DNA from 2 places in the Cetobacterium sp. 2G large genome. Region 1 is predicted to be linked to the other one. Evidence: riboswitches for the same ligand, from Rfam matches in the RefSeq annotation. Region 1 holds a riboswitch; the other holds the start of a gene.
The links. Region 1 has a riboswitch for thiamine pyrophosphate ahead of thiS (sulfur carrier protein ThiS). Riboswitches for the same ligand answer to the same signal wherever they lie in the genome.
Positions count from the first base shown of each region.

Region 2: linked by a shared signal. The riboswitch ahead of tenA (thiaminase II) and the one ahead of thiS (sulfur carrier protein ThiS) in region 1 are both predicted to bind thiamine pyrophosphate.

Region 1 is NZ_JACHTH010000007.1:612,508-618,662, reverse strand. Features, by position in the region: gene H5J23_RS13495 (MATE family efflux transporter) at 1-687, shown strand, start outside; gene H5J23_RS13490 (calcium/sodium antiporter) at 701-1,621, shown strand; gene H5J23_RS13485 (alpha/beta fold hydrolase) at 1,639-2,517, shown strand; gene H5J23_RS13480 (YitT family protein) at 2,533-3,186, opposite strand; TPP riboswitch at 3,279-3,382, shown strand; gene thiS (sulfur carrier protein ThiS) at 3,474-3,671, shown strand; gene H5J23_RS13470 (thiazole synthase) at 3,674-4,441, shown strand; gene thiH (2-iminoacetate synthase ThiH) at 4,451-5,560, shown strand; gene thiF (sulfur carrier protein ThiS adenylyltransferase ThiF) at 5,557-6,102, shown strand; gene thiE (thiamine phosphate synthase) at 6,089-6,155, shown strand, end outside.
Region 2 is NZ_JACHTH010000005.1:670,928-677,082, forward strand. Features, by position in the region: gene H5J23_RS06020 (MATE family efflux transporter) at 1-730, opposite strand, end outside; gene H5J23_RS06025 (ABC transporter substrate-binding protein) at 781-1,755, opposite strand; gene H5J23_RS06030 (ABC transporter permease) at 1,752-2,492, opposite strand; gene H5J23_RS06035 (ABC transporter ATP-binding protein) at 2,479-3,195, opposite strand; gene tenA (thiaminase II) at 3,197-3,850, opposite strand; TPP riboswitch at 3,941-4,029, opposite strand; gene H5J23_RS06045 (single-stranded DNA-binding protein) at 4,045-4,470, opposite strand; gene polA (DNA polymerase I) at 4,618-6,155, shown strand, end outside.

The sequences.
Region 1 (6,155 bases):
GCAACAAAATTCCATGGTTTAAAAGAACTTTCTATAAAAAAATTAAAAGAATTCTTTAAAATTGCTTCTCCAGTTATCTTTAACGATATTATGTGGATTCTAGGAATTTCAACTTATTCTATTGCTTATGCTAAACTTGGAGTTAACGCAACTGCAACTATGCAAATTGCAATTACTGTTAATAATATGTTTAATATATTTGGTATAGGTATTGGAGCTGCCTCTGCTATAATAATTGGTAATAAAATTGGAGCTGGCTTAAAAGATGAAGCGTACTCTCTTTCAATAAAGATATCTCAATTTGGAGTTTTATTAGGAGTAGCCATCGGAATTATTTTCTACTTTATCTCTCCTCTTTTTGTTGGAGTCTTTAAAATAACTCCCGAAACAGCTAAAAATGTAATTACTGTTTTAAAAATAATGGCATTCTTTATTCCTGCAAGATTTTATGCTATTATACAAGTAATAGGTACTTTAAGAGGTGGTGGAGATGTTGTTTATGCAATCGCAACTGAAATGATTGGAATTTGGATTATAGGAATTCCTATGGCCTTTGCTGCTATTCACTTTATCCCGGGATTATCTATAACAACATTATACTTTATAATCTGTTTAGAAGAACTTGTTAAATGTGTTATAACATACCCACGTGTTATGTCATATAAATGGATTAGAAGTTTAGTTTAATTTAGGAGGATTTATGATATCTTTAATTATTTTACTTATTGGAGTTGTTTTTTTAGTTTTAGGAGCAAATTCCCTTGTTGATGGAGCTTCTGTTATAGCTAAAAGATTCAATATTCCTAATATTGTTATTGGACTTACCATCGTAGCTTTTGGAACTTCTGCTCCTGAACTTGTTGTAAATGTCATTTCTGCATTAAATGGTAAAACTGCTATCACATTAGGAAATGTTATAGGAAGTAATGTTATTAATATTCTTGTTATTTTAGGTATTACAGCTATTATCTATCCTTTAACAGTTGCAAGAAACACTGTTAAATTTGAAATACCTATAGCACTTTTTGCTTCAATTTTAACATATGTTTTAGCTAAAAATGGAGTCTTAAGCAAAATTGATGGATTTATATTATTAGGATTTTTTATATTATTTCTTATGTACAATGCCTATTTAACAGTTATGAATAGAGAAGAGAGCGAATTAGAAGTAAAAAATTATACATTACCTATAGCTACTGGTGTTACGATACTTGGCTTTATTCTTCTAGTTTTTGGAGGAAAATTTATTGTTGACTCTGCTGTTGATTTGGCTAGAAACTTTGGAATTTCTGAAAGAGTTATTTCTGTAACAGTTGTTTCTCTAGGAACATCTTTACCAGAGTTAGCAACTTCTGTTGTTGCTGCCTTTAAGAAAAATACTGATATTGCAATAGGAAATGTTGTAGGTTCTAACATCTTTAATACATTTTTCATTCTAGGTGTATCTGCTGTTATCACTCCTATAGATGTTCCTACCACTGCATTTATTGATTTAATTTTAAATATGGTTGCTTCAATTCTTCTTTTAGCATTTGTTTTAAGAAACTATAGATTAAATAGAATTCATGGTCTTCTATTTTTAACAGTATACTCAACTTATTTATACTCTCTTTTTAAGTAGGAGTTGAAAAGGAGGAGATTAAAATTAAAATAATCTACAATAATGATGATCCAGCTATAGGAATTGTTCAAATTATACATGGTATGAGTGAATACTCTAAAAGATATTTGAACTTTACAGATTTTTTAAATAAAAATAGATATATAGTTGTCTTATCTGATCATAGAGGACATGGAGAAGAGGCTTTTAAAAATGGAACCTTAGGACTTTTTAGTAGTTCTTTTGATATTTTAGTTTTTGACCAAGTTAATATAAGTAAAAATTTAAAAGAACAGTTCCCTAATCTACCTTTCTATATTTTAGGGCATAGTATGGGATCCTTTATAGCTCAGAAACACATGAAAGTATATTCTAAAGAAAAATTTAATTATATTTTTATGGGCAGTTGTTACGAAAGAAAATTCATGACTTTTGTTGGTAAAGTTCTTTTTAAATCTATATCTCTTTTAACAGACAATCCTAAAAAAATTTTTAATAATATTATTTTTCTAGGAACTAATTCAAAAATTAAAGATAAAGATAAAAATAGCTCATCTTGGTTAAGTAGAGATCCAAAAGTTGTAAAGGAATTTTTAGATGATCCTCATTGTGGGTTTAGTTATACTCCAAAGTTTTATTATAATTTTTTAGATTTTTTATCTAAGCTTTATAACAAGGATAGCTTTAATTTTGTCAATAAAGCAACTCCTATTTTAATTATTTCTGGTGAAGATGACCCCATTGGACTTTATGGTCTCGGAGTTAAGTCTCTTTATAACTTCTATTTAAATTTAGGTTTTAATAAACTTTCTTTAAAGTTATATAAAGATTGCAGACATGAAATTTTAAATGAACTTAATAAAAATCAAGTATATAACGATATACTACTCTGGATGAAAAAAGAAGGAAAAGTTTAACTTTTCCTTCTTTTATTATTTTAATACTTTTCCTTTTAAAAATTTAAACTCTGATATTAAACTTCTATGCTCTAATTTTTTTATGTCTTGACTGTTAAGCTTAAAAAAATACTGAATCAAAGGCCCTACGCATAATGAGGAAACTACTGTTCCTACTCCTATTGTTCCTCCTAAAATATATCCAAGACCTAAAACAACAATTTCTATACAAGTTTTTATTTTCCATAAGGGATGACTTGATTTTTTAGTTAAAATTACCATTAGTCCGTCTCTTGGACCGCATCCAAGACCTGTAGATATATAAACATAACAACCATAGCTAAATATAAGTATTCCTATTATTAAAATTAATATTTTTTTTAATAATATGTCCCCTTTAGGTATTATATCTAAATAGATATACATATCTATAAATACTCCTACTAATAAAAAATTTATTACAGTTCCGCTTCCAATCGGTTGCTTTAAAAAAATACTAAATAAAACAACGAAAGCTCCTACTAAAAGATTCGCCTCTCCTAGTGTTATTCCAATAGTTCTATTCAACCCTTGATTTAAAACATCCCACGGTGATAATCCTAAATTTGAGTTTAAAATAGTTACAACTCCCAATGCACACAACAATAATCCTAACATTAATTTTAAATACTTCAATATTTCTTGCTTCATGGTCTTTCCTTTCGTAATTTTGCTTGAAATATTATATCATTTTTAAAGAAAAAAGAAAATTTTATTTGATTTTTTTTTTATTTGATGTAAAATGTTGTTGCTAGGGGTGCCTTTGTGGCTGAGAGACTTTGAAAAAAGTTAACCCTTCGAACCTGATTTGGTTAAAACCAACGTAGGGAAGCTATTTTATCAAGTTATTATATAACTGATTAAAAGGCTATACTCTGGTGGGTATAGCTTTTTTTTATAAAATAGCCACCTTAAAAATAAAAAGGAGGTAATTTATTTTGAATTTTAAATTTAATGGCGAATCTATATCTTTAGATTCTACTAGTACAATTAAAGAGTTCATTCACTCGCTTAATTTAAATACTGATGGTCTTATTATTTTATTTAATGATAATATCATAAAAAAAGAAAATTTTGATATTGCTATTGAAGAGGGATGTTCAATTGAAGTCTTAAATTTTGTGTGTGGAGGATAGTTATGGATAAATTATTTATAGGTGGAATAGAATTTAATAATCGTCTTATTACAGGTAGTGGAAAGTTTTCAAATTATTCATTAATTAATGAGATGCTAAATAAATGTGGTAGTGAAATGATTACCGTTGCATTAAGAAGAGTGGATCTTAGCGGAAAAAGTGAAAATATTTTAGAATATGTCCCTAAAAACATTAAACTTCTTCCTAATACAAGTGGAGCAAGAAATGCTGAAGAAGCTATTAAAATTGCAAGAATTGCTAGAGCCTCTGGGTGTGGAGATTTTATAAAAATTGAAATAATAAGCGATATGAAGTATCTAATGCCTGATAACGAAGAAACTATAAAAGCTACTAAAGTACTTGCAAAAGAAGGATTTATTGTTATGCCATATATCAATCCAGATTTAATTGTCGCTAAAAAATTAGAGCTTGCTGGAGCAGCAGCTATTATGCCACTTGGTGCTCCCATTGGATCAAATAAAGGACTCCTAACAAAGCCGATGATTGAAATTCTTGTTGAAAATTGTACTCTTCCTATTATTGTTGATGCTGGAATTGGAAAGCCTTCTCACGCATGTGAAGCTATGGAAATAGGATGTAGTGCTGTTTTAGTTGATACCGCTATTGCAACTAGTGGTGATCCAGTGAAAATGTCCATTGCTTTTAATAAAGCTGTTCAAGCTGGCCGTGAAGCTTACTTAGCTAAATGTGGTAAAATCAATAATACTGCTATTGCCTCTTCTCCTCTTACTGGATTTTTAAGGGATTAGTGAAAATTTATGAAAAAAATTTTACAGCATTATAAATCTTTTGATTATAATAATTTTTTTGAAAAACTAAGTACATCTGATATAGAAAATATTATTGAAAATAGTGGTGAAAAAATTCTTGAAGACTTAGAATTTTTAGCTTTACTTTCTCCAAAAGCTTCAAATTTATTGGAAAAAATGGCCTTAAAAGCTAATTCTCTAACTAAGCAATATTTTGGTAAAGAAATTCACATATATGCTCCTTTATATATTTCAAATATATGTGATAATGAATGTAGTTACTGTGGTTTTAAACATTCAAATCCAATTAAAAGACGTCATTTAACTCTTGAAGAAATTGAGAAAGAAGCTATTTTTATCTCTGAAACTCTTGGTATTCATAGTATTATTTTATTGACCGGAGAAAGCTCTATAAATTCTATAGAATATTTAAAAAATTCAATTAAAATTTTAAAAAAATATTTTTCTACTGTTATAATTGAAGTTCAACCCCTTTCACAAGAGGAGTATGAAATTCTATATAAAGTTGGACTTGATGGTGTTACCGTTTATCAAGAGTGCTATCATAAAGAAACATACTCTAAATATCATCTAAAAGGAAATAAAACAGATTATACATACAGACTAGAAACTCCTAAAAGAGCAGCCTTAGCTAATTTAAGATCTATTAATATCGGTACTTTATTTGGACTTGGAAATCCTATTGAAGAAGCATTTTTATCAGGTATGCATCTAAAATATTTAACAAATACTTTCTTAGGGTCACAATTTTCTATATCTCTTCCTAGAATTAAAGAAGCTTATAGAAATATCAAGCCTGAAAATATTGTAAATGATAAGGAATTTGTGCAATTTATACTAGCTTATCGTTTGGCTTTTCCTATGATTGGAATAAATATCTCAACTAGAGAAGCACAGAATTTTAGGGATAATCTACTCCCTTTAGGAGTCACTAAATATTCTGCAGGTTCTGTCACAGAAGTTGGAGGATACTCTCTTTCAAATAATTCAGAACCTCAATTTGAAACAGACGATCATAGAAGTGTACAAGAGATTATTTCTATGCTAAAAACTAAAGGATATCAACCAATTTTTAAAGATTGGGAAGGTAATTTATGATTAAAATAGGCGTTGCTGGTTGCGGTGGTATAGGTTCAAATGTAGCTATGAACCTCGTTAGAGCAGGTATTAAAAATTTTATTTTAGTCGATTTCGATAAAATTGAAGAAACTAATTTAAATAGACAATTTTATTTTAAAAATCAAATAGGATTATACAAAGCTCCTACATTGATGAAAAATCTAAAATCTATTAATGAAAATTTAAATATTGATTTTTTCGTAGAAAAAATTGATAAAAATAATATCTTAGATTTTTTTTCAGACTGTGATATCATTATTGAAGCTTTTGATAAAAAAGAGTTTAAAACTCTTTTAATTGAAAACTACTCGACTAAATATATTATATCTGCAAATGGTATCGGTGGAAGAGATTTAAAAAATATAAAAAATTTAACATTTAATAAACTAACTGTGATTGGCGATTTTTATAGTGATATAAAAATTTATCAAACATATTCAACTAAAGTTATGTTTATTGCGTGTCTTATGGCAAATAAAGTTTTAGATATAATAGGAGGATTTTCCGATGAAAAAATTTGATTTACCCATTGGAGTTTATGCAATAACAGATTCTAAATCTGGAAAAAATAAAG
Region 2 (6,155 bases), on a different contig from region 1:
ATCCAACTTTTAAAAGCCGTCTACAAATCTCTTTATTTATTTTAAAATCTTTTTTACTTAATGCAATACAATAATTTTTTTTATATATTATTAAGAATGAAAATATTAAAGTAACTATTCCTCTAGATATTGTTGTAGCTACTCCAGCACCAAAAACTCCAAGATTTAAAACAAAGATAAAGATATAATTAAGTAATATATTTGAAAAAATACTAATTGTATTATTAATCATTGGAATTTTAGCTTTGTTAATAGACCTAAATCCATATGAAAAAATAATGTTAAAGCACAAAAAAGGAATTCCTAAAGAAACAACTTTTAAATAACTTAAAGCGTCTGTTATAGGTTGGTTTTTACTAATAATTCCAAGGATATTTTTACCAAAAATAATAAAGATAAAAGTAACGATGAAAGCTGCAGGAACTCCTAAGATTAAACTTTGACTCATCCCCTCTTTAGCTTCATTATAATTTTTAGCTCCAAATGCACGACTGACCATAGCTGTAGTTCCAACACTGATTGCGAAAAATATTGGAATAACAGTTAAAATTGGAGCAGTTCCTAAACCGACAGAAGCAATAGCTTCTGGACCTAATCGTCCAACCATAATTAAATCAAAAAATCCAAGTAGTGTTTGCACAAACATATCTACAATAGTAGGTAAAGCAATAGTAAAAATAGATAGAATTTCACTTCTATTTTCTCTCCAAAGAGAGCGAATTTGTTTCAAAATAATCCCTCCAAAAATTTATTTCTAAAGGGTATTATATATTAAAAAATTTAAAATTGATATATAAAATTTTCGGCTGGAAGTTTTTTTTGAATGATACCATTTTCGTATAACCAATTAACGTTATTTTCCCAAACTTTCTTAGTTTGAGTTAAAAATTTATTTTGAGGTGTTTCCATTATTGGTAGTAAAATTTCCAAACTTTCCCTTTCTACAGTTTCACTTAGTGGAAATTGATCAACAGCTTGTTTTGAAAGAAGAAGATTTAAAGATTCACTAGGATTGTTCTTAACATCTTCAAATCCTTTTTGCATAGCTTTTAGAACTTTTGTATAAGTATCTTTATTTTGGTTTAAAAGTTCATCATTAGCAACTAAAATAAGTTCGTATGCTTGAGGAATTCCAAAGTTATCAATTAAAAAATAGTTTATATCTATACCTTTCTCTTTAATGACAGGAACTTCATGATTAATCATATTTCCGATTGTAAAATCAACTTGATTTGTAATCATAGATGTTAGAAGTTCAAATCCTACATCAGTAATTTTAAGAGAGTTAGGATCTAAATTTTGAGAAATCATCATTGATTTTAAATACGTTTCAGAAAGAATGCCGCCACTAGTACCTGCAATTTTATTTTGAAAATCTTTTGGAGAAGTTATATTTTTTTCTTTTAAAGATATAACTGTATTAACGGATCTTTGAAGTATTGCACCAAAAGATTTTATAGGAACGTTTTCATTAGCTCTTGCCATAATGACACTATTTAAATAAGAGATTCCTATATCAGCTTTTTTTGCAGCAGGCAAAGTTAAAGAATCACTAGGTGAAGAGGGGTAAATTATGTTTAATTTTATTCCTTCATCTTTAAAATATCCTTTTTCAACAGCTGTGTAAAGAAAAGAGTGTACAGCATTAGGATACCAATCTAAAATTATAGAAACTTCTTTTAAATTATCCTCTTTTTTTGAATTGCAACTTAGTAATAAAGTAACCAGTATTAAAATAGTAAGTATTTTTTTCATTTACTCCTCCAATGTAATATTATATTTTCGAATATAGTTATAATTTGTACTAAAGTTATAGCAAGTAAAGATATAATAACGATAGGTGCAAAAACTCCAGCACCATCTAATTGAGACATCATTCTTTTACTAAAATATCCAAGACCAGATGTAGCGCCTAACCATTCTCCAATAGCTGCTCCAATTAAAACAAGAGGAATACTCATTTTAAGAGCTGAAAAAAAATTGGGAAGGGCTCTAGGTAATTTTAACTTTAAAAAAATTTGTGTTTTACTTGCTTTAAGACTTTTAAAATAATTAATCTCATCTTTTTCTACATTTTGTAAACCGTTATATATAGTTATTGTAACTGGGAAAAAAGATATAATTACAGCAACCACAACTTTACTCCAAATGGAGTAACCAAACCATAAGATAAAAATAGGAGCTAGAGCAGTAATAGGAATAGTTTGGCTAGTTATAATTAAAGGATGGATACAACTGTATACTATATGACTAAAATCCATAGAGATAGCTAAAAATAGACCTAATAAAATAGTTAATATTAAAGAAATCACTGCAATATTGAGTGTAGCTGGTAAATGTATAAAGAAAAGACCTTCTTTGAGAATCCAGATTTTTTTTAATATATTTAAAGGAGTAGGAAGAATATAACCTTTATTAATATATCTTCCTAGAACTTCCCATAGTATAAAAAATGAAAAAAGAGAGATTATAGAAAAATTAATTTTTTTCATAAAAGTTATCTCCTTTAATAATAGAAAGAATCTCTTTTCTCAGATGTATTTTTTTTTCAAGAGTTATATTTTCAGGAACTAAAAATTCTTTAAATTTAGAAAGAGGTTTTTTTGAACAAACAAAAATTCTATGAGATAGAAAGATTGCTTCATCAATATCATGAGTGATAAAAATCATGCTTTTTTTAAGTGTTGATATTAGATTTAAAAGCCAATTTTGTAAATCCTCTCTAGTTATAGCATCTAAAGCTGAAAAAGGTTCGTCTAAGAGAAGCAAGTCTCCACCACTCATTAATGTACGAATAAGCGAGATACGCTGTTTCATTCCTCCAGAAAGCTCTTTAGGATAACTATCTGAATATTCTAATAAATCAAAACGTTTTAGGAGAGAGATGGCTTTTTCTTTTTCTATCTTTTTATTTCCTTTTTTTATTTCAATTGGTAAAAGTATATTTTCTAAAATAGTTCTCCATGGTAAAAGAGTATTTGATTGTGGCATATAAGATATACTTTTTAACTGAACAGTGCCATTAAAATTTTTTTCAATTCCTGCTAATATTTTTATGAGTGTTGATTTTCCACACCCACTTCCACCTACTATACTAATTAGTTCATTATGTTTTATATTAAATGAAAGATTGTCTAAAATAAAGTTATGATTATCGTATTTAAAAGTTAAATTTTTTACTTCAAGCATATTCATATTAAAAAGACCCCTTATAAGACATATCCCAAAATTTATACTCGTAAATACTACAATTAATAAAAATTGTTTTTAAATGTTCTTTTTCTTCTGCTGAAATATGTTGGCAATATTTTTCGACTAGCTCAATATTCCAATTAGTTAACTCTTTGTATCTAGAAGAAGAGTAACATTCAATCCATTCACCATAGAATTCATCGCTAGAACCATAGAGTTCTTTTAACTTCAAACCAATCATTTCATAACTCCACATACAAGAAAGAGCAGCAACAGCCACTTCTTTTATATCACCACAGTGAGCTACTGAGAGCATGTAACTAGTATATGAAGTATTATCAAGAGTTGGTTTTTCTGATGCAATATCTAGTTCAGTAATTCCTAATTTTTTCATATAAACTCTGTGTATTCCCATTTCAGAATTTAGAATTCCATCTGTAAGTGCAGCAAATTTTTTCATATCACTTTCATTTTTACTTTTTATAACACCTAATGCAAAAAGTTTTGCATAATCAAGAAGGTAGATATAATCTTGGATAATATAGAATTTAAATTTATCTTTTTCTAGAGACCCCTCACCGATTCCTCTTACAAATGGATGGGTGTAGTAGCTATCCCAAATTTCTTTTGCACTTTTGTATAACTCTTTTGAAAACATAAAAAACCTCCTGTTAAAATTTATATAAATAAAAAAAGCTATCTTCCAAAAAATAGGAAAATAGCTTTATATACACAATTATAAAATAAAAGTGATAATTAACTACTTCCCTACGCTAGTATTAACTAGATCAGGTTCTAAGGGTAAGTCTCAGCCAAAGGGCACCCCTAGTAGTTTAAAATATTATTTAATTATTAGAATGGAAACTCATCTTCATCAAAAGATGATCCACCAAAGTCATCATTAGAAGATTGCTCAGCAACTTTAGGTGCTGAATAAGATGGCGTTGGAGCAAAATCAGATGGTGCAGATGCTTCTCCTCTTCCTTCAACAAATTCCATGCTTTCAACAAGTACGTCATAACTTGTTCTTTTTTCTCCGTTTACCTCATATCTATTCATTTGAAGTCTACCATTAACAGCAACTTTTCTACCTTTTCTTAAGTATTCACCGATAAGTTCAGCTGTTTTTCCAAAAGCAACACAGTTAATAAAGTCAGCTTCTCCTTTAGAAAAAGGTCTGTCAACTGCTAAACTAAATCTTGAGTATGCTTTTCCGCTTTGACCAAATTTAAGTTCAGGATCTCTAGTTAAACGTCCAATTAATACGACTAGATTCATAAATACCTCCTATATTTTAGTTTATACACAGAGATTATAACAGAAAAATAAAAAAAATAATATTTATTTATAAAATAATTTTTTTAACTAAGGTATTGAATATGGTATAATATTATGAAAAATGTAAATTGTAGAAAGGGGAAAAAAATGAAAAAAGCAGTTTTATTAGATGTGAGTGCAATAATGTATAGAGCTTTTTATGGAAATTTAAATTTTAGAACTAAAAATGAACCAACAGGAGCGGTATATGGATTTGTTAATACTCTTATGAGTATTATAAATCAATTAAATCCTGATTATATAGGAGCTGCTTTTGATGTAAAAAGAGCCACTTTAAAAAGAAGTGAAATATATAAAGAATATAAAGCTCAAAGAGATACAGCGCCAGAGGATTTAGTAGCTCAAATACCTAGAATAGAGGAACTTTTAGATTGTTTTGGAATAAAAAAATTTAAGATAGATGGATATGAGGCAGATGATGTATTAGGAAGCTTGGCTAAAGAGTTAGGAGCTAAAGGTATTGAATCTTATATAATAACAGGGGATAAAGATTTATCTCAGATTTTAGATTCACATGTGAATATCGCTCTTTTAGGAAAAGGTGATGGTGGAGGACTGAAAATACTATCAACTGAAGAGGATGTTATTGAACAGCTTGGAGTAAAACCAAAAATGATTCCAGATTTATTTGGATTAATTGGAGATACAAGTGATGGAATTCCAGGTGTAAGAAAAATTGGTTCTAAAAAAGCTATCCCGATGCTAGAAAAATATGGAAATTTAGAAGGGATTTATGAGAATATAGATTCTTTGACTGAGCTTCCTGGAATAGGAAAATCTTTAGTAAATAATTTAATTGAAGATAGAGAGTTAGCTTTTATAAGTCGTGAGTTAGCAACTATTGAACTATTGAACTTAGGTGTGAAGGCAGATGAGTTAGAGTATAAAAAAGATGATAAAAAACTTTTAGAACTTTTTAAAACATTAGAATTTAAATCTCTAATAAAAAAAATGAATTTAGAAGATGGACAAAGTCAAGTTATAGCTCAACCAGCTTCACAAAATGGAATGCAACTAGGATTATTTAGTTTTCAAGGAACACCTGAAATACTTGAAGAAAAAGGATTCTTTGTATTAGAAGGAGTTAAAATAAAAGAAAAGTTAAATTCAGATAGTGAAATAGCTATTTATTGGGGAGAAAAAGGCGTAGCAGTATCTTTAAAAAATAAAGATTACTTTTTGCCGTTAAAAGATGAAGAGAGTAAAAATTCTTTTAAAGAAGTTTTAAATTCTAACAATAAATTTATATCATATGGCTTTAAAAACTTTTTGAGACATGGATATTTTGTAAAAAATATGGATTTTGATACAATGTTAGCTTATCATTTATTAACATCTCAAACTAGAGAAGAGATTGAGGTAATGTTAAGAAATGTTATAGAAGAGGATGTAGAAAAGTATAATGAAGTTTTTGGAAAAACAAAAATAGAGGATATATCTACTGAAGATTATGGAAGGTTTCTTACAAAAAGAACAAGGGGAATGCTTGTTGCTTATCCAGAGCTTGTAAAAGAGTTGGAAAATAATAATCTATACAATGTTTTAAAAGAAACAGAGATGCCTTTGATTAGAGTATTAGCTGATATGGAGATTGAAGGGATAAAAATATCACCAGAATACTTCTC